4 regions of the Rhodococcus sp. RS1C4 genome follow, and region 3 is predicted to be linked to each of the others. Evidence: predicted binding sites of a transcription regulator. Region 3 holds the regulator's gene; each other region holds the start of a gene.
What was found. Region 3 encodes LexA, which represses DNA repair genes until DNA is damaged. Its sites were predicted from a motif close to CGAACANNTGTTCG; they were not measured.
Positions count from the first base shown of each region.

Region 1: recA (recombinase RecA) is a predicted target of LexA. The motif match lies at 5,541-5,554, and genes of this name have one in related genera.
Region 2: CH289_RS02640 (alpha-ketoglutarate-dependent dioxygenase AlkB) is a predicted target of LexA. The motif match lies at 5,598-5,611, and genes of this name have one in related genera.
Region 4: CH289_RS10465 (HNH endonuclease signature motif containing protein) is a predicted target of LexA. The motif match lies at 5,099-5,112, and genes of this name have one in related genera.

Region 1 is NZ_NOXZ01000048.1:1,875-9,154, forward strand. Features, by position in the region: gene miaB (tRNA (N6-isopentenyl adenosine(37)-C2)-methylthiotransferase MiaB) at 1-135, opposite strand, end outside; gene CH289_RS23850 (amino acid ABC transporter ATP-binding protein) at 373-1,101, shown strand; gene CH289_RS23855 (glutamate ABC transporter substrate-binding protein) at 1,218-2,045, shown strand; gene CH289_RS23860 (amino acid ABC transporter permease) at 2,128-2,805, shown strand; gene CH289_RS23865 (amino acid ABC transporter permease) at 2,805-3,686, shown strand; gene CH289_RS23870 (regulatory protein RecX) at 3,781-4,329, opposite strand; gene recA (recombinase RecA) at 4,346-5,380, opposite strand; gene CH289_RS23880 (DUF3046 domain-containing protein) at 5,591-5,785, opposite strand; gene CH289_RS23885 (glycosyltransferase) at 5,809-6,957, opposite strand; gene CH289_RS23890 (glycerol-3-phosphate dehydrogenase/oxidase) at 6,980-7,280, opposite strand, start outside.
Region 2 is NZ_NOXZ01000008.1:22,373-29,652, reverse strand. Features, by position in the region: gene CH289_RS02675 (NADP-dependent oxidoreductase) at 1-865, opposite strand, end outside; gene CH289_RS02670 (organic hydroperoxide resistance protein) at 877-1,299, opposite strand; gene CH289_RS02665 (MarR family winged helix-turn-helix transcriptional regulator) at 1,296-1,742, opposite strand; gene CH289_RS02660 (ABC transporter substrate-binding protein) at 1,830-2,864, opposite strand; gene CH289_RS02655 (MarR family winged helix-turn-helix transcriptional regulator) at 2,957-3,427, shown strand; partial or broken gene CH289_RS02650 (hypothetical protein) at 3,424-3,564, opposite strand; gene CH289_RS02645 (3-deoxy-7-phosphoheptulonate synthase) at 3,875-4,957, shown strand; gene CH289_RS02640 (alpha-ketoglutarate-dependent dioxygenase AlkB) at 4,954-5,577, opposite strand; gene CH289_RS02635 (iron-siderophore ABC transporter substrate-binding protein) at 5,705-6,784, shown strand; gene CH289_RS02630 (VOC family protein) at 6,825-7,250, shown strand; gene CH289_RS02625 (AraC family transcriptional regulator) at 7,264-7,280, opposite strand, start outside.
Region 3 is NZ_NOXZ01000047.1:43,039-50,318, reverse strand. Features, by position in the region: gene ptsP (phosphoenolpyruvate--protein phosphotransferase) at 1-611, shown strand, start outside; gene CH289_RS23780 (uracil-xanthine permease family protein) at 635-1,900, shown strand; gene CH289_RS23775 (acyl-CoA dehydrogenase family protein) at 2,002-3,144, shown strand; gene lexA (transcriptional repressor LexA) at 3,274-3,972, opposite strand; gene CH289_RS23765 (hypothetical protein) at 4,381-4,779, shown strand; gene nrdR (transcriptional regulator NrdR) at 4,907-5,371, shown strand; gene hrpA (ATP-dependent RNA helicase HrpA) at 5,383-7,280, opposite strand, start outside.
Region 4 is NZ_NOXZ01000022.1:121,465-128,744, forward strand. Features, by position in the region: gene CH289_RS10445 (helix-turn-helix domain-containing protein) at 1-307, opposite strand, end outside; gene CH289_RS10450 (alpha/beta hydrolase) at 319-1,893, opposite strand; gene CH289_RS10455 (hypothetical protein) at 2,156-2,398, shown strand; gene CH289_RS10465 (HNH endonuclease signature motif containing protein) at 3,216-5,048, opposite strand; gene CH289_RS10470 (DUF1801 domain-containing protein) at 5,174-5,530, shown strand; gene CH289_RS10475 (response regulator) at 5,535-6,197, opposite strand; gene CH289_RS10480 (sensor histidine kinase) at 6,200-7,280, opposite strand, start outside.

The DNA.
Region 1 (7,280 bases), on a different contig from region 3:
CGAGTCGGCCGGCACGTAGCCCGCCTCTTCGAGGAGTCCGGCGAGTCGCTCCGAGTCGTGCACGTTCATCTGGCAACCGTGCGTTCGTACCTCGTAGCTCCGAGCCTCGGACCGTGTAGCTTCTTCGTTCAACATCGACACACACCAGACTAACAGCGCCGTACCTCGTGCTCTGCGACGCCGGCGCGCATCGGGCCATGTCACACGTCACTCGGCACCTGGGGCGATACCGACCATCAGTAAAGTTTCCATTACATAATCCGAATCAGCGGGTGAAAACCGGTGAAGACGAGCAAACTACGAATAGGGTTCTGCTCTATGACGCACGCCACCGACGCGCCGGCTTCCGGTGCTCTTGCCGATCGACCCCCCATGATCTCTCTGAAATCGGTAGACAAGCATTTCGGTGATCTGCACGTTCTCAAGAACATCGATCTCGAGGTTCCCGCCGGACAGGTCGTCATCGTTCTCGGACCGTCCGGTTCCGGAAAGTCGACCCTGTGCCGAACGATCAACCGCCTCGAGCCCATCGACTCGGGGACCATCGAGGTCGACGGGTCCGTACTTCCCGCCGAGGGGAAGGCTCTTGCTGCCCTGCGCGCCGACGTGGGAATGGTGTTCCAGTCCTTCAATCTGTTCGCGCACAAGACGATTCTCGAGAACGTCATGCTCGCCCCGCAGAAGGTCCGCAAGCTCAAGAAGGACGAGGTACGCAAGTCCGCTCAGGCGCTTCTCGAGCGTGTCGGAATTGCCAATCAGGCCGACAAGTATCCCGCTCAACTCTCGGGCGGACAGCAGCAGCGTGTGGCCATTGCACGGTCGCTCGCAATGAACCCCAAGGTGATGCTGTTCGACGAGCCGACCTCCGCGCTCGACCCCGAGATGGTCAACGAGGTTCTCGACGTGATGACGTCCCTGGCCAAGGAAGGCATGACGATGCTCGTCGTCACGCACGAGATGGGCTTCGCCCGCAAAGCAGGTGACCGCGTCATCTTCATGGCCGACGGCGCCGTCGTCGAGGACACCGATCCCGAGACGTTCTTCACCGCCCCCGAATCCGAACGTGCCAAGGACTTCCTCGGCAAAATCCTCGGCCACTGACTCCGCTCGAAACACTGACTCCGTTAGAAACACTGACTCCGCTCGAAAACATCTTGACTCGAAACGCTCTCTCTGCTGGAACATTTCGCAGTACCAACCTCTGGAGGAACACAGTCGTGAAAATCAATCGCACACTCCGCGTCGCAGCAGGAATCGCAGCGCTCGCTGTCGTGGCCACCGCATGTGGTGGCAACGAAGAGCGCAGTGTGTCGTCGAGCGCGGAGGACGGCAACCTCATCGTCGGCATCAAGTACGACCAGCCGGGTCTCGGCCTGCGCAACCCCGACGGCACTTTCAGCGGCTTCGACGTCGAGGTCGCCAAGTACGTTGCCGGTCAGCTCGGTGTGTCCGAGGAGAACATCGAGTTCAAGGAAGCCCCGTCCGCTCAGCGCGAGACGCTGATCCAGAACGGCGAGGTCGACTACGTCGTCGCCACGTATTCGATCACCGATACTCGCAAGGAGAAGGTCGGTTTCGCCGGACCGTACTTCGTTGCAGGACAGTCACTGCTCGTCACGGACGCCAACACCGACATCACCGGTCCGGCATCGCTCGAGGGCAAGCGTCTGTGCTCGGTGTCCGGATCCACCCCCGCACAGAACATCGCCGACGAGTACCCCGGCGTTCAGCTGCAGAACTACGACACCTACTCCGCGTGCGTCGAGGGTCTGCGCAACGGTGCGATCGATGCCGTCACCACCGACGACATCATCCTCGCCGGTTACGCCGCCCAGTACCCGGGTGAGTTGAAGGTCGTCGGCGAGCCGTTCACGACGGAGAACTACGGCATCGGCTTGGCCAAGGACGACACCGAAGGCCGTAATCAGATCAACGACGCCATCGAAGAGATGATCTCGAGCGGCGCATGGGAGCAGGCGTTCAACGACACCGTCGGTGCGTCGGGGTACACGCTTCCGGCCGCGCCCACCGTCGACCGCTACTGACGCACCACCTACCTGCGGGGGCATCCGATCGTTCGGGTGCACCCGCAGGTGAGTCCGCTCCAGCCGATTGGACACCCCTGCCTTGAACCTATTGAGCAAGTACGGCGATCAACTCGTCGACGCGTTCATCATGACGATCAAACTGACGGTTCTGTCCGCGATCGGCGCCTTGATCCTCGGCACGATCATCGCCGCGATGCGCGTGTCTCCGATTCCTATCGCGCGTGCCATCGCGACCGGTTACGTCACCGTCTTCCGCAACACTCCTTTGACGCTGATCATCCTGTTCACGTCGTTCGGTCTGTACCAGACCATGGGCGTCGCCCTGGCTCCGCAGGATTCGCCGACGTTTCTCGTGGACAACAACTTCCGCCTGGCTGTGCTCGGTTTGAGCATCTACACTGCGTCGTTCGTCGCGGAGTCGCTCCGGTCCGGTATCAACACCGTCCCGGTCGGACAAGCCGAAGCCGGCCGTTCCCTCGGCATGACCTTCACCCAGAACATCACGATCATCGTGCTACCCCAGGCATTTCGTGCGGTGATCGGCCCGCTGGGCAGCGTGTTGATCGCGTTGACCAAGAACACCACCATCGCGTCGGTCATCGGTGTCGCAGAGGCGTCGTTGTTGATGAAGACGATGATCGAGAACGAGGCCGCCATCTTCGTCGTCGGTGGAATCTTCGCCCTCGGGTTCGTCGTCCTGACGCTCCCGACCGGACTGCTGTTCGGCTACCTCAGCAAGCGATTGGCGGTGAAGTGATGAGTGACGCCGTAGCCGTTCTCTACGATGTTCCCGGCCCCAAGGCCAAACTCCGGTACCGAATTCTGTCCGGTGTCGTCCTACTGGTCTCGCTGGGCATCGCCTACCTGATCTATCTCGCGCTCGATTCCAAAGGTCAGCTCACCGCGGACAAGTGGGACCCGTTCCTCGAATCCACCACGTGGACGACCTACCTGTTACCGGGCATCCAAGGGACGCTCGTAGCCGCAGCGCTGTCGATCGTGTTGGCGCTGATTCTCGGTGCGGTTCTCGGCATCGGGCGGCTCTCCGATCACCGCTCGGTACGCGTGATCAGCGGCGTCATCGTCGAGTTGTTCCGCGCCGTTCCCGTGCTGATCCTGATGATCTTTCTGTATGCGGTCTACGCCGAGTACGAAGTCTTCAAGGTCAAGTACCTGGCACTGGCCGCCGTGGTCACGGGCCTGACCCTCTACAACGGATCCGTCATCGCGGAAATCGTTCGTGCAGGCGTCAACTCGCTGCCGAAGGGTCAAACCGAAGCGGCGTCCGCCCTCGGCATGCGCAAGGGCCAGGTCATGAGTTTGATTCTGCTGCCGCAGGCCGTCACCGCGATGCTGCCCGCGATCATCTCCCAGATGGTCGTGGCATTGAAGGACTCGGCTCTCGGCTACCTGATCGGATACGTCGAGGTCGTCCGTGCCGGCCAGCAGGTCGGTGCGTTCTACGGCAACTACCTACCGTCGCTGATCATCGTCGCGATCATCATGATCGTGATCAACTCCTTGCTGACGAAGCTCGCGACCGTGGTCGAGGGTCGGATGCGACAGAAGAAGCGTAAGACCGGCGGTACCGTCGTACCGGCGGCCGACTTCGGCGGAGGACCCGCAGGCGCCGCCTGACCTCGCGTCGATCGGATACAAGACGAGGCCCGCAACACCATCGGTGTTGCGGGCCTCGTGTGTTCGACGGGATGCGCTGGTCACGGGTGGACGATCACCCGAGATCATCACCGTCGAAGTCTTCGGTTTCGGCTCCCAGACGGTCGAGCTGTTCCTTCACGACCGCAAATGCCATTCCCTGCGAGTAGCCGCGACGCGCAAGCATTCCAACGAGTCTGCGCACCACCTTGTCTCGCTCGGACCGCGCATCGGGACTCCCCGGCTCCGGGAGAGACATGGTCCGACACTTCTTCCGTACCAGTTCACTGGCGCGCTCGCGCTCGTCTTCGACATCGATCTGATCGAGTGCGATGCGAGCGAGGTCGTCGCTGACGCCCTTGGTGCGCAGTTCCCGACTCAGGACGTGTTTGCCTTTGCCGGAATACGTGTGCCGGGAATGCACCCACTGCTCCGCGAACGCTGCATCGTCGACCAATTTTGCTGTGGTCAGCCTGTCCAGCACTGCCGTTGCGACAGCGGGGGTGAATCCCTTCTTCGCCAAACGCGTTTCGAGTTCATGTCTGCTGCGTGCTCGGTCGGTCAGCAGCCGAAGGCAGACATCCTGCGCCTGCGCTTCGGTGCCACCACCTTCGCCTGAATCCACCGACAACTACCCAGACTTAGAACTCGACGGGCGCGGCTTCGTCGGTGGCCGTGACGTCGGCCCCGATCTGCAGCTTCTCCATGATCTTCTTCTCGATTTCGTCGCGGATGTCCGGGTTCTCGAGCATGAACTTACGAGCATTTTCCTTGCCCTGCCCGAGCTGATCGCCGTCGTAGGTGAACCAGGAGCCCGACTTGCGAATGAACCCGTGCTCGACGCCCATGTCGATGAGCGAGCCTTCACGGCTGATGCCCTTGCCGTACAGAATGTCGAACTCTGCCTGCTTGAACGGAGGCGCAACCTTGTTCTTCACGATCTTCACACGTGTGCGGTTGCCGACTGCGTCGGTGCCGTCCTTCAACGTCTCGATACGGCGAACATCGAGGCGAACGGACGAGTAGAACTTGAGTGCCTTACCGCCGGTGGTTGTCTCCGGGGAACCGAACATGACGCCGATCTTCTCGCGCAACTGGTTGATGAAGATGGCCGTGGTGCCGGAATTGCTGAGCGCACCGGTCATCTTTCGCAGCGCCTGGCTCATGAGGCGAGCCTGGAGACCGACGTGACTGTCTCCCATTTCGCCTTCGATCTCGGCGCGCGGCACGAGCGCAGCGACCGAGTCGATGACCAGAATGTCGAGCGCACCCGAGCGGATCAGCATGTCCGCGATTTCGAGCGCCTGCTCACCGGTGTCCGGCTGCGAGACCAACAGTGCGTCGGTGTCGACGCCCAGTTTCTGTGCGTAGTCCGGGTCCAGCGCGTGCTCGGCGTCGATGAACGCGGCGATACCGCCGTTGCGCTGCGCGTTGGCAACTGCGTGCAGTGCAACGGTGGTCTTACCCGAGGACTCCGGGCCGTAGATCTCGACGACTCGGCCACGCGGCAGTCCACCGATACCGAGCGCTACGTCCAGGGCGATCGACCCGGTGGGAATGACGGCGATCGGCTGACGAACCTCGTCACCGAGCCGCATCACCGATCCCTTGCCGAAGTTCTTGTCGATCTGCGCTAGTGCGAGATCGAGCGCTTTGTCGCGATCGTATGCAGGCATCGTGATCTCCTTGAGTGGTCTGTATCCGTGTGGTCTGTATCGGTGCGGTCTGTCAGCGTGGTTCGTAGTTCAGCGTGTTGTCGGTAACCGTAGAGCCACCCACCGACACGTTCGATCCAGCCGCACTCGACGAGCCCAACCGAATGACACCCAGCATAGGCGAACACGTGTTCGATTGCGTCATCCGACACGCGGAAAGGCCGAGAATTGTCACCAGCGACTACGCGGCACGTCGAACTCCTTGCACAAAGCGCGCCAGACCTCACGCGGATCGACCCCGGCCTCTATCGCCTCGGCGCCGGTGAGCCCGTCGATTCCGGTGATGACGTGATCGACCAGGATCGAGTCACCCCGAATCTGGCCGAACTCCTCGACGAGCAGTTCACGGAATTCAGTCAATCGCACCGCACAACCGTACCGAAACCGTGTCAGGCGAGAGCAGCGCGGCACACCTCGACCGCATCGTCGACGTCGTGCGCGCCTGCCGCAGCGTCAGCAGCAGCGCGGGCGTAGGACGGGCCCTCCAACACTGCCCGCACGGCGGATCCGATCGACTCCGGGGTCGGCGGACGAACCACGATGGCGCTTCCCTGACGCTCGGCGCGGTTGGCCAGCTCCCATTGATCCCCGCCGCCCGGGACCGCGACCACCGGAACACCGTGGATCAGAGCCTTCGACAGGAGACCGTGCCCACTACCGCACACCACGACGTCGGCTGCGCGCAACAGCGCGTCCTGACGCCCGAGACCAGCTACGGCCCACGTCGGCAACGACGACGGAGGGTCGTCGAGTATCGACGCCACCACGCGAGTACCGCTGCCCTGCATTCCTTCCAACGTCATCTCGAGCATTCCCACCGCTCCGGTGAACGCCGTCGACGGCGCCACCATCACGACCGGACCGTCGCCGGGCGGAGGTTCGAGAACCTCGTTGGTCGGCTCCCAGTGCAAAGGGCCCACGACATGCGCCTCCGACGGCCAATCCGGCCTCGGGACTTCGAGAGCGGGGATCGTGGCGATCAGTCTGGCCTTTGGCCCCGGATCCTCCGCGGGAAGTCCGATACCGACCCGAGCCGCACTGCGCTGCGCTCGGCCTTGTGCGATCGACCGTCCGGTCGCGGCGCGCATCATCCGATCGCGAAGCCTACCGCGGAATCCGACGCCACACGCGAGACCACTTCCGATGGGCGGCAACCCTTTCGACGGCGAGTACAGCGGGTGAGGTGAGAGCTCCACCCAGGGAACACCGAGTTTCTCGGCCGCCATACCGCCTCCGGCAGTCAGTATGTCGGAGACGACGAGATCGGCCGATACAGACCGAAGATCCGGAAGAAACTCCGTCGCGACGAATGCGGCGCGCGAGTGAATTCGCTGGCCCGCGTCCATGTCGTCGTCCTCGGGCCGCGGAGCGAGACCCTCGAGCAACCGGGTGTCCACTCCGGCTGCCCGCGCACCGTCGATCCACCTGGAACCGGTGAACAACACCGGCTCGTCCCCCGCCTCGACGAACTTCAGGCACAGAGCTATCGCAGGAAAAGCATGGCCTGGGTCGGGGCCTGCCACTACCGCTACGCGCACGGGTTCAGCGTGCCACAGATGTTCACCGACGCGTGTGCAGGAACTTCTCGAGCGCTCGCTCCGCGGAGTCCACGGCTCGCGCCCGATCGACGTCCACCAGCCCGATCCTCGTGCGTCGGTCGAGGAGATCGCCCACGGACCGAGCACCCTCGTACTGCACCGAGAAGGCCAACTCCGCCTCACAGATGTCGATCCCCTCCGCTACCGGTGCCCACCCACCAGGCATCCGGTCCGCGAGCGCTCGAACGAGCATGGCGTCGGCACCGAACCGCCGGACCACGGACACCGGGGCGTCGATGGCATCGAGGGTCTGCTGCGTCGCG
Region 2 (7,280 bases), on a different contig from region 3:
TCTTCTCGGAGAACTCTCCCGCGAGGTGGCTGTAGGAACCGACGATGAATCCCTTGAGCGTCAATTCCTTTCCGATGGCGAGGGCAAGGTTGCGCGGCGCGGCGGTCGGCTCGGTGGCGTTGTACTGAGAGATGGCCCCGCACAGTGCAAACCGGCCGTACTTGTTGGCGGACGCAAGTGCTGCTTCGAGGTGATCGCCACCGACGTTGTCGAAGTAGACGTCGATTCCGTCCGGTGCGGCGTCGGCGAGCTGCTTCTTCACCGGTCCGTCGTGGTAGTCGAACGCCGCGTCGAATCCGAGCTCCAGCAAGCGCTTCACCTTCGCCGGTGAGCCTGCGCTGCCGATTACGCGAGCAGCGCCCAGAGCCTTGGCGATCTGCCCGACGAGGGACCCGACCGCGCCTGCCGCGCCCGAGACGAACACGGTGTCGCCCGGCTCGAACTGCGCAACGGCGGTCAGCCCGGAGTACGCGGTCAGACCGGTCATTCCCAGCGCGCCGAGGTACGCCGACGCGTTCGCCTTCGTCAGGTCGACGACACGAGCCGAATCACCGTCGAGGACAGCGAGATCACGCCATCCTTTGCCGTGGGAGACGGCGTCGCCGACGGAGATCGCGCTGTTCTTCGATTCGATCACTTCGCCGACGGCTCCACCGTCGAGAGGTGCGTCGATCTGGAACGGCGGGACGTAGGACTTGACGTCGTTCATTCGTCCGCGCATGTACGGATCCACCGACATGAAGAGGTTGCGTACCAGGATCTGACCGTCCTCCAGGGCGGGCAGTTCGGTGGTCACGGTCCGAAAGTTCTCCGGCGTGGGCTCACCGTGTGGCCTGGATGCGAGATGAATTTCGTTGGACTGCATACGGTATCGCCTCAGTCTTCCGTGACCGTCACGGTCACGTCGATGTTGCCCCGGGTGGCGTTCGAGTACGGGCAGACCTGATGCGCCTTGTCCGCGAGGGCCTGAGCTTCGTCACGTGCCAGGTTGGGGAGGGTCACCTCGAGCGTCACAGCGAGCTGGAAGCCGCCTGCGTCGTTGGGTCCGATGTCGACTCGGGCGCCGACGGCCGAGTCGGTGACGTCGGCCTTGTCCTGGCGAGCGACCATCTGCAGGGCCGAGTGGAAGCACGCGGCGTAACCGGCGGCGAACAACTGCTCCGGGTTGGTGCCGTTGCCGCTTCCTCCCATGGCCTCGGGAATCGCGAGGTCGAGGTCGAGACGGCCGTCGGACGTGCGGGCGTGCCCGTTGCGTCCTTCGCCGGTGGCCAGTGCTTCTGCGGTGTAGATCGTCTTCATTCCGATACGCCTTTCGTGTTGTGCAGCGCGTTGGTCAGTGTGATCAACGCGTCGCGGAGGTGTTCGAGGTCCTGCACGGTCATGCCGGTCTTGCCCGCAAGCTCTTTCGGGATGTCGAGGGCATGACGGCGTCGGTCCTTGCCTTCGTCGGTGAGATGAATCTCTACTCGACGCTCGTCCGACGCCAGGCGTCGACGTTCGATGAGGCCGAGTCCTTCCAATCTCTTCAGGAGCGGAGACAGTGTGCCGGTGTCGAGATCCAGTTCTGCGCAGATCTCTCGCACTCCGCGCCCGTCCTTCTCCCACAGCACCAGAAGGACGAGGTACTGGGGATATGTCACGCCGAGGCGCTCGAGCATCGGGCGATACACCGCGGTGGTAGCCCGCGATGCGGAGTACAGCGCGAAGCACACCTGACGGTCGAGTGCGAGGTCGTCTGACATAGGAACGAATGTAGTGCACAACTAAGTTGTGCACAACCTATCGAGGCAAGCACATGGGGAACGCGCACGTTCCCCATCCTGACTGCTTTACCGGGTCAACGTCTCCGTCAGTCCGTCGAGAACGATCGTCGCCGCCGTCGGACCGGCGTTGAGGTACCACGGATCGTCGTCGACGGTCACGATGTGGCCTTCGGTGGACGCGCTCATCCCGGTCCACAGGGGGTTGGTGGTGTACGTCTGCTGCCGGGAACCCGGGCCGTTGTCCTGACTGCCGACGAAAACCCAGTCCGCATCGGCCGATTGGATCTCTTCTTCACTGAAATCCTGTGACGTCTTGTCGAACTGCTGGCTTTCCGGGCGTGCAAGACCTGCATCCCAGGCGATGTAGCCGGCGAACGACGGAACCCCGAACACTCGAGCGCGGTCGGCAGTGAACCGCACGAACGACACGGTGTCGTCGCCGACCTCGTCACCGAGATCCTGTGCACGCGAGACGAAGTCGTCCACGAACGACTGCGCCTGCTCGGTTCGGCCGAGAGCATCCGCGAGCAGCAGGAAATCCTGTTTCCAGTTGACGCCCGTGCCCTCGGTCAACACCGTCGGCGCAATCGCCGACAACGTCTCGTAAATGTCCTCGGACGCAGCCTTGTTCGCGAGAACGAGATCAGGCTCCAGCGCCGCAATGGCCTCGAGGTTGGGGGCCTGCCTGTTCCCGACGTCGACGAACTCCGCCATCTCCGCGCTGAACTGCGGGAATTCGCGGCCGACGTAGTCCGGAACCAGGGCAGCTCCGTCACCGTAGGCAACGCCGGTGGGAACGACGCCCAGTGTCAGTACCGCGTCGAGTTGGCCGGTGGCGATGACGACGATTCGCGTGGGCTCGGCCGGTATTTCCGTCGCCCCGCCGAAATGAACGACGGTGCGGGGGAAGACACCGTCGTCGACTCCCGGGGAGCCCATCCCGTCGGGAATGCCGGTCGGGCCTGGGGCCTCGACGACCGCCGGTGCCGCGAGAGTCGTCGTCGGTGTGGTGCTCGGGTCGGCGGGGGTCTCGCTCGACCCGCATGCGGTGACGAGTACTGCGGTGGCGAGAAGGGGCAGGAAGATCGGTGCGCGTTTCACGAGGCCTCTGGGTACGGGATCGACAAGATGAGGTAACGCTATCCTGCATCAGCGTCAATAAACAATATCTGTGTCAGATATAGTTCTGTGGCATGAACCACCCCGCCGACGACGTCGCCCGCGGCCTTCTCGAGGTCGCATTCGACCTACGCCGCGTTCTTCGGCTCCACCTGGACACCTCCGGTACCGACGAGACGCTGCCGCTCGCACAAGCCGAAGTCGTCCGAACGATCCTGGCGTTCCCGGACAGTCGGATCGGTGACGTGGCCGCCAGACTGCGACTTCGCCCCAACACCGTCAGCACGCTGGTGCGCACACTGGTCGACAAAGGCCTGATCGACCGGCACCCCGACCCAGCCGACGGCCGAGCCGTCGTGCTCCGGGTGAACGGCGAACGGGCGGCCCGACGCGAACGCCGGGCCGACCGCAGGATCGAGGTGCTGTCAGCCGAAATCGCGAAGCTCCCCGCTGCCGAGCGTCGGGCAGTGGAGGACGCCATGCCGATCCTCGCGAAGGTGAACGACGCGCTTCGCCGCTCACCGGAGGATCGAGGTCAGAATTAGCGAACGGCGCGCGGCGCCTCGACGAGATTGCGCAGCGACGCCTCGACCTCGACGGTTCCGCGCGTCTTCAGCCCGCAATCCGGGTCGACCCACAACCTTTCGGCGGGAACCGAATTCAGTGCCGCGAGGATCGAATCGGTTTTGGAGAGCAGGAGGAACATCACCGGGTTCCCTCTTGCGTCGCCGTCCGTGGTCTTCGGGGCTCCTCGCGACCGCTGGGCGAACCGACTGCACGCATGAGCGCAGGTGCCGCGCCCGCCCCCGTGGAGAGGCGTGCTACCGTCTGTTCCATGCAGCGCACGTATTTCTGGTTTAGCAGGCCGGCCCCGGGTGGGTCAGCCAGCGACGCCATGCGCTGAGACCCCACCCCACGAGCCGGATGCAGACCGGCTCGAAGCGTGCGTGGAGCTCTCCGAGGGCCGGTCTGAGAATCGAAAAGGATTTCTCATGACTACAGCTGTCACCCCTACCGATACGTCGTTGGACGATCAGCGCACCATCAGCATCAGCCCGCTGGTGGCGCCGTCGTTGCTGCGACGTGAGCACGCCGCCGACGACGCGGTGTCGTCGACGGTTCGTCGCGGCCGCGCCGGTGTGGTCGACATCCTGAACGGCGCGGACGACCGTCTCATCGTGGTGGTCGGGCCGTGCTCGGTGCACGACACCGAGGCCGCGATGGAGTACGCACGCAAACTCGCCGAGAAGGTGTCCGAGCTGGGCGATCGGTTGCACATCGTCATGCGCGTGTACTTCGAGAAGCCGCGTACGACGCTGGGCTGGAAGGGCCTGATCAACGATCCGCACCTCGACGGCTCGTTCGACATCAATTCCGGTCTGCGCGTGGGGCGTCAGCTGCTGGTGGACATTTCCGCTCTCGGACTGCCGGTCGGGTGCGAATTCCTCGACCCGATCACGCCGCAGTACATTGCGGACCTGGTCAGCTACGGCGCCATCGGTGCTCGCACCGCAGCCAGCCAGGTGCATCGCCAGCTGTGCAGCGCTCTGTCGATGCCCGTCGGGATCAAGAATTCGACGGAAGGCGACATCCAGGTCGCGGTCGACGGTACCCGTGCTGCCGCCTCGAGCCATGTGTTCCCCGGTACCGATCTGGACGGCCAGGCCGCGTTGATTCGCACCACCGGCAACCCGGACTGCCACGTCATCCTGCGCGGCGGCACCGACGGACCGAACTACGACGCAGAATCCGTCGCCGACACGGTCGCGCGTCTGCGGAAGTCGTCGCTACCCGAGCGCGTCGTCATCGACGCCAGTCACGGCAACAGCCGCAAGGACCACAACAAGCAGGTCGACGTGGTCACCGACGTTGCCCGACGCCTCGGCGAGGGTGAGCACGGCATCGTCGGTGTCATGCTCGAGAGCTTCCTCGTCGCAGGCCGTCAGGATCTGACGCTCGGACGCAAGGAGGACCTGACCTACGGCCAGTCCATCACCGACGCGTGCCTCGATTGGGACACCACTGCAGCACAACTCGATGTGTTGGCTGCCGCCGTCGAGACTCGCCGCGGTTAGCGGACACCGCGCGGCCGGAACTGCACGCTGATGCGTGGTCCGGTCGCGCGGGTGCTCTTGGGGACGGCGTGCTCCCAGGTGCGCTGACACGAGCCGCCCATGACGATCAGATCGCCATGTCCCAGTGTGAATTTCAGTGATGTGCCGCCTCCACGGGGGCGCAGCATCAGTTGCCTGGTGGCGCCGAGCGAGACGATGGCGACCATCGTGTCCTCGGTGGCGCTGCGGCCGATGTTGTCGCCGTGCCACGCCACACTGTCGGATCCGTCTCTGTAATAACACAATCCGGCCGTCGCGAACGTCTCGCCCAGTTCCCGGCCGTAGTGTGCGTCGAGTGCGTTCTTGGCTTCGTCCAACGCCGGATCCGGCCACGGCTCGGATTCCGAATAGAACCGGACCAGGCGAGGCACGTCGACCACGCGGTCGTACATCCGACGCCGCTCCGACCGCCAGTCCACCGCGTCGACGAGGCGGTCGAACAGATCGATCGAGCCTGCCCATCCCGGCCTCACGTCCACCCATGCGCCGTTCGACAGTGCCCGCCTGCTCACGGTCGATCCGAGAGGACCGAACCGCTCCTCGTCGTCGGTGAACAGCGAGCCCTGAAGTTCCACGCTCATCACGCCAGCGTAGCTGCATTCGAACGTATGTTCCACTCATACTAAGGGGTGGCGGTTACGAGGTTAGGCGACCCTTCCCAGCGTGCTACTTTAGTGAACCTAAACCAACTCTCGGAGGGTTCTGTCGATGTACATAGGGTCGCCGACGCGTCGTATCACCGCGTTCCTCGTTGCTGCTTCGATGGCAACGGCGCTGGTCGGATGCAGTACCGACTCCGGTGACTCTGCGGCCGACACCGAGACGTCCGCAGCGACCGGGTCGGCCGCGGCGGCGGGTTCGTTTCCTGTCACCATCGACTCCGCTCTCGGAAGCGCCACCATCGACTCGGCCCCGACTCGCGTTGCCACCTGGGGTTGGTCCAACCAGGATGCTCTACTGGCCTTGGGCGTGGTGCCGGTCGCAATGCCGGCATTCGTCGGTGAAAGCTACGGCGCCGACGCCGAGGGCGTGCTGCCGTGGGATCGAACCGCTCTCGGTGAACTCGGCGCCGCGACTCCCACATTGTTGGCTGGAGACGGCACCGGCCAAGCCCCGATCGAACAGTTCGCCCTGGCCGAACCCGACCTGATCTTCGCGCCCTACTCCGGCATGAGCCAGGCCGAGTTCGACGCGCTGTCCGAGGTCGCGCCCGTCGTCGCGTATCCGGAGCGACAGTGGACCGCGTCGTGGCAAGAGCAGGTGACGATTGCAGGCGAGGCCCTGGGCAAGCAGGACGAAGCGGCCGCGGTCGTCGCGGATACGGAGAAGAACATCGCGGAGGTCGCGGCGAAATACCCCGCGCTGAAGGACAAGTCGATCACGGTCGCCCTGCCGAACGAGCCCGGTGTGTTCTCGGTGAGCAAGGACGACGACGTGCGCGTGGAGTTCCTCGAGCAACTCGGTCTGGTCAACGAGGAGTCGATTCAGCAGTCCGATCCCACCGACGACGCCGAGGCCGTGTACTTCGACCTCAGTTACGAGAAGGCGTCGGCGATCGCATCGGACGTCCTCTTCGTCGTCGCGTACGACAAGCCGTCCCTGGCCGCGTTCCTGGCGGAACCGGTCATCGCCGAGCTTCCCGTCGTCGCCGATGGACGAACCGCTTCGACCGAAAGCTTCTCGGTGGAAAAGAACTTCGCGTTCGGTGGACTCACCGTGCTGACCATTCCCGTCGTCCTGGACGATATTGTGTCTGCGTTGAACGCTGCTGCGGAGAACGTCGACTGACCGACGTATGCGTGTCGGTGCATCGGCCTATCGTGTGCACATGGGATACGAATTTCAGGTCACGGTGGACAGTGGGAAACCTCATGAGCAGGCGAAATGGTGGGCATCCGCGCTCGGGTGGGTCGTCGAACCCACCGATGGTGCGTTCATCGAGGGCCTGATCGCGGCGGGTCACGCCAGGCAGGAAGACACCGTGGTGTTCGAGGGCGACCTGGTCTGGAAGATCGGCGCGGCGATCTTCGATCCGGACACTCCTGGAACCCCGCGTGTTCTCTTCCAACTCGTGCCCGAGCCGAAGACGGTCAAGAACCGTCTTCACTTCGACATCAGGGTCGGCGACGAACGCGAGGCCATCGCCCAGAAGCTGGTCGACGCCGGGGCCTCGGTCTCGCACCGCGGTCAGGTCGGTCCGAGCACGTGGATCACCATGACCGATCCCGAGGGAAACGAGTTCTGCGTGTCCTGACCGGGACGGGGTGTCAGCGGTAGGCACCGG
Region 3 (7,280 bases):
TCCGCGGTATTCGAATCGCCGCGCAGGACAGGGGAATTCTGCTTCGCCAGCTCGACGGAATCGCCGCCGCCGCGACAGCGACGGGGTCGACGCCGTGGGTCATGGCCCCGATGATCGCGACCGCGGCCGAAGCGGCAGCGTTCGCCGACGACGTGCGGGCACGCGGGTTGAAGCCCGGTGTGATGATCGAGATTCCCGCCGCGGCGTTGATGGCCGAGCACATTCTCGAACACGTCGACTTCCTGTCGATCGGTACCAACGACCTCGCGCAGTACACGATGGCTGCGGACCGGATGTCGCCGCAGCTGGCCGACCTCACCGATCCGTGGCAGCCGGCGGTCATCGCGCTCGTCGCCCACACGGCGAAGGCGGGTGCCGCAGCGGGCAAGCCCGTCGGGGTGTGCGGTGAGGCCGCGGCAGACCCACTGCTGGCGTGTGTGTTGGTGGGTCTGGGGGTCACCTCGCTGTCCGCGGCGTCCGCCGCCGTGGCGCACGTCGGGGCGAAATTGTCCTCCGTCACGCTCGACCAGTGCCGTGCCGCTGCCGACGCCGCCCTGAAAACGGACAGCTCGGCCGCGGCTCGTGCGGCGGTCACCGCGCTTCTGGCGTGAATGCCCTCTAGGATTCACTGCTTGTGAGTCGAAACTTCGGATGGACCCAGCACGGCGACGGAAAGACGCCCTCCGCGGGCGCAGTCGTGGCGCCCGACGAGCGGCTGTCATGGCCTCGCACGGTGGGTATCGGCATGCAGCACGTGATCGCGATGTTCGGCGCGACACTGCTGGTGCCGACGGTGACCGGGTTCCCGGTCACGACGACGCTGCTGTTCTCCGGAATCGGCACCGCCTTGTTCCTGATCATCACGCGGGGCCGGATCCCCAGCTACCTCGGTTCGTCGTTCGCGTTCATCGCACCGCTCAGCGCAGCGCAGGCGGATGGTCCGGCAGCTCAGCTCGGCGCCGTCATGTCCGTCGGAATCGTTTTGGCCGCAGTCGGATTCGTCGTGAAATTTGCCGGCGGGCGAGTGATCGAAGCAGTCATGCCGCCCGTCGTGACGGGTGCCGTGGTGGTGCTCATCGGCCTGAACCTCGCCCCCGCGGCGACATCGTCCTTCGAGGCGCAACCACTTGTCGCGGCAGTCACCCTGATCGCCATTCTCGTGGTGACCGTGGCCGGTCCAGGACTCCTCGGCCGCCTGGGCATTCTCGTCGGAGTCGTCATCGGCTGGGTGTTCGCGGCGGTGGTCGGACAGATCGACGCAGCGAAACTCGACGCCATGAAGGCCGCCTCGTGGATCGGAATGCCCGAGTTCCGTGGACCCACGTTCGAGCTGTCCGTCGTTCTGATCGCCCTGCCCGTGGTCATCGTTCTCGTCGCCGAGAACGTAGGCCACGTCAAAGCAGTGTCCGCGATGACGGGGAAGTCGCTCGACGACCTCGCAGGAGACGCACTCATCGCCGACGGGCTGGCCACGACGGTCGCGGGCGCCGCGGGAGGTTCTGGAACGACCACCTACGCCGAGAACATCGGGGTCATGGCCGCCACCCGCGTGTACTCCACAGCCGCGTACTGGGTCGCAGCCGTCACGGCAATCGTGCTCGCGTTCTCCCCGAAGTTCGGCGCACTCGTGTTCACGGTTCCCGACGGCGTCATCGGCGGCGCCACGCTCGTCCTCTACGGACTCATCGGCCTACTGGGAGTCCGGATCTGGTCCGACAACAAGGTCGACTTCACCGACCCGGTCAACCTCACCGTCGTCGCGGCCGCACTGGTCGCGGGAATCGGCGATTTGACCTTGACCATCGGATCGGTCGCCCTCGGCGGCATCGCATGGGGCTCGGTGGGCATCCTCGTCGGCTATCCGGCTCTGCGCGCACTCAGCCGGCTCGCTACCCGCTAGTTCGGTCACCGATCCTGCGCGGCTCGGTCATCGACCGAGGTCGGGCGCGGTCGTAGTGTCGAGGGAACGCACGACAAGTGTCACCCTCGAAGGAGTAACCCGTGGACCGCACCCTGTTCGAACCCGAGCACGACCTCTTCCGCGAGTCGTACCGCAAGTTCCTGGACCAGCACGTCGCCCCCAACCATGCGCGCTGGGAAGAGCAGAACATCGTCGACCGTGACGTCTGGGTGGAAGCTGGCAAGCAAGGCTTCCTGGGAACGGCAGCGCCCGAGGAGTTCGGCGGCGGCGGGGTCAAGGACTTCCGGTACAACGCCATCGTCACCGAGGAAACCACCCGCGGCGGATACAGCGGAATCGGGTTCACCCTGCACAACGACGTCGTCGCGCCCTACTTGATCGAGCTCACCAACGACGAGCAGAAACAGCGCTGGCTCCCCGGATTCTGCTCAGGCGAACTCATCACCGCGATCGCCATGACCGAGCCCGGTACCGGCAGTGATCTGCAGGGAATCAAGACCCGCGCAGTTCGCGACGGGGACGAGTGGGTCCTGAACGGATCCAAGACCTTCATCACCAACGGCATCAACGCCGACCTCGTCATCGTCGTCGCGTGTACCGACCCGGAGAAGGGTGCGCAGGGCTTCAGCCTGCTGGTCGTCGAACGCGACATGCCAGGCTTCGAACGCGGACGCAACCTCGACAAGATCGGCATGAAAGCCCAGGACACCGCCGAGCTCAGCTTCACCGACGTTCGAGTCCCCGCAGCCAACCTCCTCGGCGAAGAAGGCATGGGCTTCATCTACCTGATGCAGAACCTGCCGCAGGAGCGCCTGTCGATCGCCGTCGTCGCAGCCGCAGCCATGGAATCCGCGCTGGACATGACCATCCAGTACTGCCGGGACCGCAAAGCGTTCGGCAAGTCCATCGGCAAATTCCAGAACACCCGCTTCGTGCTCGCCGAACTGGCCACGGAAACGACCGCGACACGCATCATGGTCGACAAGTTCATCGAACTCCTCAACGCCGGCACGCTCACCGTGCAGGAAGCCGCCATGGCGAAATGGTGGACAACCGAGAACCAGGTCAAGCTGATCGACAGATGCCTACAGCTGCACGGCGGCTACGGATACATGAAGGAATACCCGATCGCCAAGGCCTACATGGATTCTCGTGTGCAGACCATCTACGGTGGCACCACGGAAATCATGAAGGAGATCATCGGCCGAGGACTGGACCTCTGACCCCGTCGTAACCCCGAGAGCGCGCCGCCGCACCCCCCCTGAACGGAGCGAACGTGACGTTCGGTCACATCAAGTGACCGAACGTCACGTTCGCTCCATGTCGGTACCGGGTGGTGGAACGAGCGCTGTTCAGAGCTTGCGCATCACGGTGACGACCTTGCCCAGGATCGCTGCGTCGTTGCCGGGGATGGGCTCGAACAAGGGGTTGTGCGGCATCAACCAGACATCACCCTTGGTTCGTTTGAACGTCTTGACGGTTGCTTCGCCCTCGATCATGGCCGCGACGATGTCGCCGTTGTCCGCGACGCTCTGCTGACGCACGACAACCCAGTCTCCGTCGCAGATCGCGGCATCGATCATGGATTCGCCGACGACTTTCAGCAGGAACAGGGACCCCTGGCCCACCAGTTCGCGGGGGAGCGGGAACACGTCTTCGACGGCTTCCTCGGCGAGGATGGGTCCACCCGCGGCGATTCGTCCGAGAACGGGTACGAAAGTCGGCGTGGGCAGCTGGTCCTCGGACGGAGCAGAACCGTCGGCGACTGCAGCCGCGTGATCCGCTTGCACCTCGTCGAGCCCCCGCACATCGACGGCCCGAGGACGATTGGCGTCTCGGCGGAGGAAGCCCTTGCGCTCGAGCGTGCGCAGCTGGTGTGCCACGGACGATGTGGACGTGAGCCCGACGGCATCGCCGATCTCGCGGATGCTCGGTGGATATCCCCGCTCGGTGACCGACGCCCGGATCACCTCGAGCACCTTGCGCTGACGCTCGGTGAGTCCGGCGTTGATATCCGTTCCCTCGCCCTCGAACGCCTTCGCCGTCGGCACGGCAGCAGGCTTGCCCGCCGCAGCCTTGCCGGCCGCACTTTTCGTCGCCGCGGTTTTCGGCGCAGCGGGCTTCCCAGCAGTCTTACCGTTCGACCCCGTGCCATTCGACCCCGTGCCATTCGACCCAGTAGAGGTCTCGTCTTTCATTCGTGCGTCCTCCTGCGTGATGCGTGCGTGTGCCGGAACTCGAACGTGCTCGAAGACCAGAACGCGTGGGATGGATGTGACGTGTGGTTTCTGACACGAACTTAGCCCGTAATCGCTGTTGGATCAAACATCTGTTCGATCCGTGTCGCGTTTTCTACTGACTTTGTCGGAGGTGCGTGATAGAACTTTCGAACAAGCGTTCATCGAACGCCTGATCGAATAGCGTTCGAATCCACGTCTCGTTCGACACCGGAGGTTCCGATGAGCATCACCACCGAGCGGCCCGTCCGTACGGAGCAGCACCAGCAGACTCGCCGTGCTGTCAGTACCCGTCAGACTGCGTCGCAGCGTCGTGCGGCGATGCAACGTCGGCGTCGTGTCGGCGCGTCCGCGGTGCGCGGCGGCCAGCACGACCGGCGGGCCGAGGGGTGCGCGGACCAGGCGCATCGTAGCCAGCGCATCACCGTGCTCGGCGCGGTGGCGGGAGTGGTGGGGACCGCACTGGTGCTGTTGGCGCTCGTCGGAATGGCGAACCTGCGCGCATCGTCGCTCGAATCGGTTTCTGCGCCCTCTGTTGCCACGGTCCAGGTCCAGAGCGACACGGTATCGGGCGACACGGTCTCGAACGGCACGGTCGTCAGCAGCACAGTAGGTCCGTAGCGCTGTGTTGTGTCTGCCTCGTCTGTCAGGGGACGGAGCCGGTTCGGTTCCGCTCCGAGTATCCTCGAAGCCTGCGCCTCCTGTGTGCCGTTCGGGGGTGCGTGACGGCTACGACGGAGGCTCAACCATGCATTGCCCGTTCTGCAGGCACCCCGACTCGCGCGTGGTGGATTCGCGGGAAGCAGACGAGGGCCAGGCTATTCGTCGTCGTCGTTCGTGCCCGGAATGTGGACGTCGGTTCACCACGGTGGAGACGGCGGTGCTGGCGGTGGTGAAGCGCAGTGGGGTGACGGAGCCCTTCTCTCGGGAAAAGGTAGTCAAGGGTGTGCGACGCGCATGCCAGGGCCGCGATGTCGACAACGATGCGTTGAATCTTCTGTCGCAGCAGGTCGAGGACGCGGTTCGAGCGTCGGGATCGGCCGAGATCCCCAGCCACGAGGTCGGTCTGGCCATTCTCGGCCCCCTGCGTGACCTCGACGAGGTCGCGTACCTGAGGTTTGCGTCGGTGTACCGCTCGTTCAGCTCAGCCGAGGATTTCGAAAAGGAAATCCTCGATCTTCGTGCGCACCGGCAGGCTGCGGCGGTCGACTGACGCTCGCCGGGTCACGATCGTGCCGCGACCTCCATGGCCCGCACGAGACGCTTCTCCGACACCGGATAGGCCGTGCGGATGCTCTGCGCGAACAGGCCGACTCGCAGTTCTTCGATCATCCAGAACACATCCTGCACCGCTGAAGTGTGGTGCTTGGTCTCCGGTAGCGAGCGGAGCATCCTGTCGTATGCCTCGTACACGCGGTCGAGGACGTCCATCCCTGCATCGTCACGTCCGGCACTGCTCGGCAGAGATTTCAGGCGTGCCGTCGCGGCGTCGAGATAGCGCGGGATATGGACGAGGCGCGTCGATCCGAACTCGAACACGAAACCGTCGAACACCAGTGAGGACAGCTGTTCTCGTACATCGTCGGCCGCGTCGCCCTGTAGAGGATCCAGTACGGAACGCAGTTCCAGTGCTGCGGTGAGAATCGTCCGGACCAGTCCGAGTATCTCGCTGGTTCGTCGAGCGGTGTCGGCACCGACCTCGGCGGCGAGAGCCGCGAACTTCTCGGGAGACCGGACAGGACCTCCGTGCGCGGTCATCGACTCGTCGACAGCAGTTTTCCTGCAGTCGTCGAGCAGGCTTTCGACGCTGCCGTAGGGGTTCTGGCCGAGGGCCAGTCGTTCACGCGTCGGGATGCCGGCAAGCAACGCCTTCGTGCCTCGTGGTGCCGACTCCAGAAGAAGTGCGCGCGTCCCTTCCCGCATCGCGGCGCGCTGAGCAGCTGGGGTGCTGAGAACACGGACGGCCACGCCGCCGTCCTCCCGGATGAGGGCGGGATATCCGGTCACCGTCTGTCCCGCGACCGATGTGGAGACCGTTGCGTCCAAGGTTCCCAGTGTCGACGACGTCCATGCCAGGGTCGCCGGTCGCTCGGCTGCACCCACCGCGCTCGCGACTTCACGATCGACGCGGGGCGCCAGTGCTTTTCGCAGTGCAACCAGGTCCTTGTTCGATCCGAGCGTCTTGCCGTCGGTGTCGACCGCGACGAACGTCATCCTCAGATGTGCGGGCAGAGAACCCAGATCGACATCGTCCGGGTCGATGCGTGTGGACCCCAGCCGCGAGAGTTCACGAGCCAGTGCTGTCACGATCGGCTCCGAGCGCGGTTTCATCGACGCCAGAGCGGCAGAGGCGAAGTCGGGTGCAGGAACGACGGTGCGCCGTTGGGCCTTGGGGAGAAGTTTGATCAAGGCCGTGACCAGTTCTGCGCGCATACCGGGCACGAGCCAGTCGAACCCAACCGGCTGGACCTGTGCGAGAAGTGCGATCGGGATCCTGGCCGTGACACCGTCGGCTTCGGACCCCGGTTCGAACTGATAGGTGAGGGGGAAGAGGATCTCTCCCTGTCGCCACGCATCGGGGTAATCACCGCCGAGAACCGACGCCGCGTCAGCATTCACCACCGTCTCGGTGGTGAAGTCGAGAAGATCGGGTGTACTCCGGCGAGTTTTCTTCCACCAGGTGTCGAAGTGACGAGCGGACACGGCCTCCGCGCCGATCCGTGCGTCGTAGAAGTCGAACAGTGCATCGTCGTCGACGACGATGTCGCGGCGGCGGGCCTTGTTCTCCAACTCGCCTACGTCGTCCAGCAACTCACGGTTCCTGTGGAAGAACGGGTGCTCAGTCTTCCACTCGCCTTGTACGAGTGCGTGCCGGATGAACAGCTCGCGTGACGCCTCCGGGTCGACGGTGTGATAGTTGACGGGCCTGCCCGCGACCAGTGGGATGCCGTAGAGGGTGACGCGCTCGTAGGCCATTGCGGATTGGCGTTTGGTGGACCAGTGCGGTTCCGAGTACGTGCGCTTGACCAGATGCGGTGCGAGCCTCTCGGCCCACTCCGGTTCGATTCGCGCTGCCATTCGGCCCCACAACCGTCCGGTCTCCACGAGTTCGGCTGCCATCA
Region 4 (7,280 bases), on a different contig from region 3:
CCTCACTCAGGGTGGCCGCCAGTCGTTCGCGAGCGCGCTGTAATTGCTCGATGGCGGCCACCAATTCTTCGTCGAGAGTCTGGAGCGCGCTGTCGGGCCCATCGATCGAATCGATCTGTGTGAGGGGAACACCGAGCTCGCGGTAGCGTCGGATCCGAAGAACACGCACGAGGTGCCCAGCGCGGTATTGCTTGTATCCGTTGCTCGACCGCTGGGGTTCCGAGAGCAAACCCAGGCGGTGGTAGTGACGGATGGTGTTGACGGTCGTGCTTGCGAGCTCCGCGAGTTCACGTGTACTCCAAGCCATATCGACCCTCCTCACGTGATGCAGCGCGCATCCTCGTCGGGTACCTGCAGGTTGATCAGGTAATCGGACACTATGCCATCGACACACGCATTCGTGCCCTGCCCGACGATGCCATGCGCGCCACCCTCGACGGTGAGCAGAGAACTTCCCAGTGAATCGGCGAGGCTGACGCCACCGGAGTGCGGGGTCGAGGGGTCGCGCGTCGTGGATACGACCAGGGTGGGAGGTAGTCCGTCGACGTCCTGCGCGTAGGGAAAGCCGAGCGTCGGCTCCGCGGGCCAGTGCTCACACGCATCGCGGGCACCGTCGGCGACATCGACACCGGGATCCATGAACGGCGCCAGGTCGTACGTCCGGCGTCGTAGTTCGGCGCTTCGAGTTGGCGTCAGACGATCGAGATCCATGCAGTTGATCGCGTAGTTCGCTTCCGTGAAGTTGGTCCACTGGCCCGCTGCGCTGCGACCCCCGAAGGTGTAGAGCAGCTGCATCAGACCGTCGCCCCGCCCTCGGGCGAGTTCTGCGAGACCGTCGACGATAAGCGGCCACGTATCCGGCGCGTAGAGCCCCGAGATGACGCTTCCGATTGCATCGTCGAAGCTCAACGTCGTGTCCAGAGCAGGAACAGGCTCGGTACGCAGTGGCCTTACCAGCTGCTGAAACCTCAGGGTCGCCCGTGCTGGATCGTTACCCAGGGGGCACTCGAAACGGGCCGCGCATTCGGTGGCCAAGCCGTCGAACGCTTGTTGAAACCCTCCGTAACTACTGAGCACTGCTTCGTGGCCGTCAAGGCGAGGATCGACAGCTGCGTCGAACAGCAGTGCGCGCACGCGGTCGGGAAATTGTTCGGCGTAGACCGCTCCCAATCTCGAGCCATAACTCTGACCGAAGTAGGTCAACTTGTCCTGGCCGAGTGCTGCTCGCAGAACATCCATGTCCCGCGCCGTGTCTCGGGTCCCGACGTGCGCGAGGGCATCGACACCGCCCGACCTCTCGGCGCATTTGTTCATGATCGCTTGCGTGTCATCGCTGGTGAATTCTACTGTCGTACCCAGCGATCCGAGCGGAACAGAACCTGCATCCGCTTCTTCGTCGCTGTAGCAATCCACGGCCGGTTGTGAGGCACCGACACCGCGCGGATCGAATCCGACGATATCGAAATTCTCGGTGATCGGGCTTTCGACAAGCCCTAAGGCGGTCAAGATCGCCCCGACGACGCCTGACCCGCCCGGCCCGCCTGGATTGATCACCAGCGGCGTACTGGGTCCGTCACCTCGGGACGGCACGCGCGATACCGCGATCTCGGCGATATCGTTCTCTGGATCGTCGTAGTCGAGTGGCACCTCGAGACGCGCACACTCGAGCCCGGGAACGATGTCCATGGCTTTGGTCTCCTCGTCGGTGCTCGCGTAGTCGGTTCCGCAGGCGCCCCAGGCCAACTGCTGCTGGTAGAAGCGATCCAGCGCAGCGTCGTCTACGACCTGCTCCCCTTCGGGTCTCGTGTTCGATGTGCATGCCACGAGCACTGCCACTGCCAGAGCCGCCGATCCCGCAGCTTTCACTGCACGTTGTTGTTTCGTTCCGAGCATCAATGGTCCTTATCGTCGACGGCGGTGCGAAAGCGACACCGCGGTCCATCCGACACTGTGTTCTCGGAACAGGCTCAAGTGATCGGTTTCGAAGAGTAGGCAAACAAATGGTCCGGCACCTAGCATTCAACGTCGTACGGGTTGCTGCTCGCCTTCTCCTCTAGTGAATCGGACAATGCCCAACCACACGAATGAACGACGATTCGCTCTCGACTTCGGACAACTAGTGCTCCGGGACCTTGTGTCCGGGAACGATCCCGTCGTGACGGCTTGGACTGTCCTTCAGGTGCCGGAGGGGTGGCAGATCGATGTGTTCCTGCATTCACCGCTTCGCCACCATGGGTTGATCGTTGCACTGTCCGCAACAGTCCCGGCGTTCGATGCCGATCTCGGAATGGACATCGAGACCTACGCGATCATTACCAGCGCGGGGATTCTCGAGTCATTCGACTGCGATACCCCTCGGACGAATCCTCGAATGCAGTACCGCGCCCCGGCGGGTTGAATAATCAACGCGTCATTGCTTCGCCGAAGCGTGCGCAGTCAACTACCGAACGTGCGCGCAGGCGTCGGAGAGGGAATGGGTTTTCATGCGGTTGAGATGGCGGATGTGCGTCGTGCTGTCTCTTGCATGCATAGCGCTGGCTTCCTGTGCTTCTCCTGAGCCCGGTGAGCAGCTGGCGGTCGATGAGGATCAAATTAGAAACTATCTGGAAGCAGATGGATTCACTGTTCCGAGGGGATTCGAATTCGCAGAGGCATTCGTGTTCTGGGAGTTCGTCGGTGCGCCCGCGTGGTCTGCTCGATACGAGGCGGACGCGGCGTTCGGTGATGCATCGACCGTAACGGCGGCGAATCCGAATTTTCCCCCGATGGAGCCGGTCGGGTGCGGGATTCGTATGCCGGTCTGGAGCTCTGTCCACACGGTATCCCGCCTCCGGCGGCATGGATTCGATGACCATTGTGCTGACGCAGGACGATGAAAGTGCGCAGCTCTACATGTACAGCGCGGGCCACTGACTGCTGGACTACGAGTTCACCGCCGAGCCAGGATGGACACCCACGCAACGATGGTCAACGACAAGCACGCCAACACAATTGCAGCCCAGAGTAAATCGATGCCGAGGGGCAATGTGGGGTTGATGTCTGCGCTCCTCACATCCCGACACTTTAGTCGCACGAGCCCCGTTCGCACACAGTGTCGGCAACGTCGGCCGGCGGTCCATCGCGTCCCGTGCTCGCAGCCCCCGACGGTTGATGTCCTCCTGCGACGTCAATTGCATGTGGCGGCCTTCCGCAGGTCACCCTAACGTCCTCGGACGTCAGAAGGGTGGTGGTTTCTTTCGTTCGCGGAGGTGTTGGATGGTTTTGTGTTGTCGTAGTTTTCGGCGGAGGAGTCGGATTCGGGTGCGGGCGGTGTCGGTGGGTGCGTGTCGGAGGTCTGCGGTGGTGGGTTCGGGTGTGGCGGGGGACATGTGTTGTTCCCACCAGGTGGGTGTGGTGGTGTCGGGTTCGGGGACGGGTCGCCCGCGTCGGTGTCGGCGGGTGCGTGCGGTGGTGGGGCATCCGAGTTCGGGGAAGGTGAGGGTGCGGGTGCCGGTGGTGTGGGTCCAGAGGATGATGCCGCCGGCGAGGTAGGCGACGGTGGCTGCGTTGGCGGTTTTGTGTTTGTGGTGGGCGGTGCAGACGGGGTGGAGGTTGGTCTCGATGGTCCATCCGCCGCGGTGGGTGGCGTGGTGGTCGTAGGGGACGATGTGGTCGAGTTCGCAGTCGGCGGAGGGGACGTCGCATCCGGGGTGGGTGCAGGTGCGGTATGTCATGCGTACGCGGGCGGCGAGGTCGGTGGTGGGTCGGTAGGTCAGGGCGCCGGGTGGTGGTTCGGTGTCGCCTCCGTGGCCGTCGGGGTGGGGTCCTGCAGCGAGGGTGGGGTCGGCGGTGATCGCTGCCAAGAGCGTCGCAGTGATCTGCGCGCGAACGGTGTCACTGAGCAGACCAGTGTTATTGGGCAGACCGGTGTGGTTGGGCATGCCTCTGCCGTTGGTGGGTGTGCTGGTGGGTGTGGGTACGGTTCCTGCTCGGCGGATCCGGCCGCGGTGGATCAGGCGCGGCACCCGAATCCGTAGGGACGAGAGCATTTTTCTCGGTACTTGTCGTTGATTCGTCGCGGCAGCGGTCTTGTCCGCGTCCTGTGTCTGTGTTTCGGTTGGGCTGGGTTGGTGGGTGTGTGGTGTTCGGGCGGTGAGGACGTCGTGGAGTTCGGTGAGCAGGCCTTGCCAGTGGGCGTCGGTGGCGATGAGCCGGGCCAGTTCCGGGTCGAGTGGGGTTCCGTCGGCCAGTACGGCGGGGTTCTGGCGTAAGCCGAGCAGTGTTTCGGCGTCGAGGAGGATCTGCACCAGCGGACCCCGCCGAGGATCGGGTCGGTCTGCTGCACCGTCCAGCGGGCATCGTTCACCGCGGCCGCAGTGGCATTCGAGGGCGTGTTCGCCGTGGATCAACGCCATCAACCCATCGACGCGTAGCGCTGTGCTCGATCTGGGGTCTTGCTGGCAGACCGTTGCGGCGATCTCGGTCACCAATGCGTCGACTTCGGCGCCTTCGAGGTCGGTGACGATCGCTTCGAGCACCGATGCCCCGCCGCAGTCGCGGCGCACCCGCATCCCCCGGCTACTGCGCACCGTGCTCTCCTGCGCGGCCGCGGCTTCGTCCCGGTCGTGGGCGAACCACAGTCGCCACAACCACAGTCGCAGTGACCGCGGCGTCAACCGTTCCGCCGCAGCGACAGCCTCGAATTCCAGAGCCGCGATGGTGGCATCGGATGCCTTCCCCAACACGGCAGTCAACACCTGGATCCGCGGCCAGTCGACGCCGCCGAAGACGAACCGCAGCGCCGTGAGCGGCATCCGCGACAGCTCTTGCCCGACGGTCAGCAACGGTCTCGTGGCGCTCTGCGACAGGCCCAGCGTCACCGCCACCTCGGTGACCACCTGCGCCAGAACGGTCAACGGATCACCACCAGTGTTGTCGGCGGCGGTGGTGGTGGTGTCGGCGTCGGTGAGGCGGATGTCGGCGATCTCGCACACCGCTTCCACCGTTCTGGCGCGGGCGATGTTCTCCCGTACCCGGCACACTGCGGCGTAGCCTGCCAATCCGGCCACGCACGCCGTACTCGACCCCGCAGTACTCGATCCCGCCGAAACCCCCGAATCGAACATACTTTCGAATATACCGAGAGGGTCCGACACGGACGAAAAAACTACCGAAGTGGGGAATGATGACGTGCATGCCGGCCAAGAAATCGACACAGGACCCCACCGCTGCAGTACTGGAGAAGATTGCCTCGTACCCCGCGCCGTACGACTCCGTGGGGCGCAGGCTGCACGAGGTGATTCTGGCTGCGGCACCGGAGCTGCAACCTCGATTGTTCTACGGAATGCCGGGATACGCGAAGGGAAAGGGCCCGATTCTGTGCCACTTCATCGCAGAGAAGTACATTGCATTCGGGTTGTCGGAGAAGGCGAACGTGTCCGCGCCGGACGATGCAGACGACCTGTTGATGCCGTCGGGATGGTTTCTGACGGAGCTCGACGACGCGACGGAGAAGAAGATCGCAGCCATTGTCCGACGGGCAGTCGAGTGATGGACTACTTACGCAGATAGAGCCTTTCGGGCCGCCCGACGTTCCCGTAGTCCAGGGATACCTCGACGCGTCCGATGCCCGCGAGGTACTCGAGGTATCGCCGGGCGCTGGATCGGGAGATCCCCGACCGCTCGGACATCTCGGTGGCCGACACCGGCCGTTCGACGTCACGAAGTCTGAGTTCGACCAGATCCAGCGTGACGCGGCTCAGACCCTTGGGAAGGTCCTGGCCGGAACCGGTTATGCCGAACGCTTTGTCGACGGCGGCCTGTTCCGCCTCCGCCGAGGACCCGAGGGTTTGCCGCGTGGTTCGGTACTGCTCCAGCCGCGCCTGCAGCACGGAGAACTTGAACGGCTTGATCAGGTAATGCACGACGCCGCTCCGGAGCGCTTTCTGCACGGACGCGACTTCTCGTTCGCTGGTGATGACGAGAATGTCGAGGTCCGGCACCAACTCTCGGAACGTCCCGATGAGGTCCAGACCGCTGGCACCGGGCAGGTGCACGTCGAGCAGCACGAGGTCCGGCCGGAGAGCGGACACTGCGTCGATCGCGGACTCGGACGTGTGGGCGACGCCGCAGACCTCGAAGCCGTCGACCTTCCCGACGAACCCCGAATGCACCTTGGCGACCATGAAGTCGTCGTCGACGACAAGAACCCGAATCACACTCACTCCTTCATCATCGCGCGGAACACCGTCCACTCGCCGTCCTTTCCGACGGTCACGTCGCCGCCCCGACGCCTGCACGCGAGCCGGACCAGCGCGAGACCGAAGCCATGACCGGTCGATGCCGCCCCTTTGGTGCTCCAGCCCTGTTCGAAGATATTCGTGGTGTCCGACGCGTCGACGCCCGGTCCGTCGTCGAATACCTCGGCGACGATGTCACCGTTGTTCTCGTGCAACGCGATCCGTACCCGTCCACTCGATGCCGCCACGGCATTGTCGACGAGATTGCCGAGGACAGTGCAGAGATCTCGGGACAACGCTCCCCCGTGCGATCGAAGAGCGGACCCCTCGACGATGTCGACGGTCACCGAACGATGCGCGGCAGCACCGATTTTCGCGATCAGGAGCGCAGCGACACTGACGTCGGCGACGGAATCGGTGACCACCGACGTCGCATCCTCGCGGCGCGCGGTGAGGCCGTCCACGTAGCGCACCACCTCGTCGTATTCGTGCAGTTGAACCAGTCCGGAAATGGTGTGCAGCTGGTTGTCGAATTCGTGGATGTGTTCACGCAGCGCCGTCGAACTGGTCTTGGTGACTCCGAGTTCCTCCTCGACGTCGGTCAGTTCGGTGCGGTCACGGAAGGTCGTGACCGTTCCCACCGCTTTGCCGTCGGCGACGACGGGGACTGTGTTCAGGACCAGGACTCGATCGCCGACCAGCACGATCTCGTCGGAGGTCTCCACGGTTCCGAGAAGGACGTCGCGAAGCCGACCGGTGACCCCGAGCTCGTCGACGGTTGCGCCCTTGCTTCCGTATTCGATGTGCAGCAACTCGTGCGCACTTTCGCTCATCAGCACGACGCGGCCGTTCGGGTCGAGGGCGATGACGCCTTCCTTGAGCCCCCGCAGCATCGCCTCACGCTGCCCGACGAGGTCGAGGATCTCGCTGGCCTCCATGCCGAGGGTCTGACGCTTGACTCTCCGCGCGAGCAGTACCGAACCCAGCCCGCCCAGCACCGACGCGACCGCCAGGTAGACGATCAGATTGGGTGCCGATTGCAGGAACCGGTCCACGGCCGAG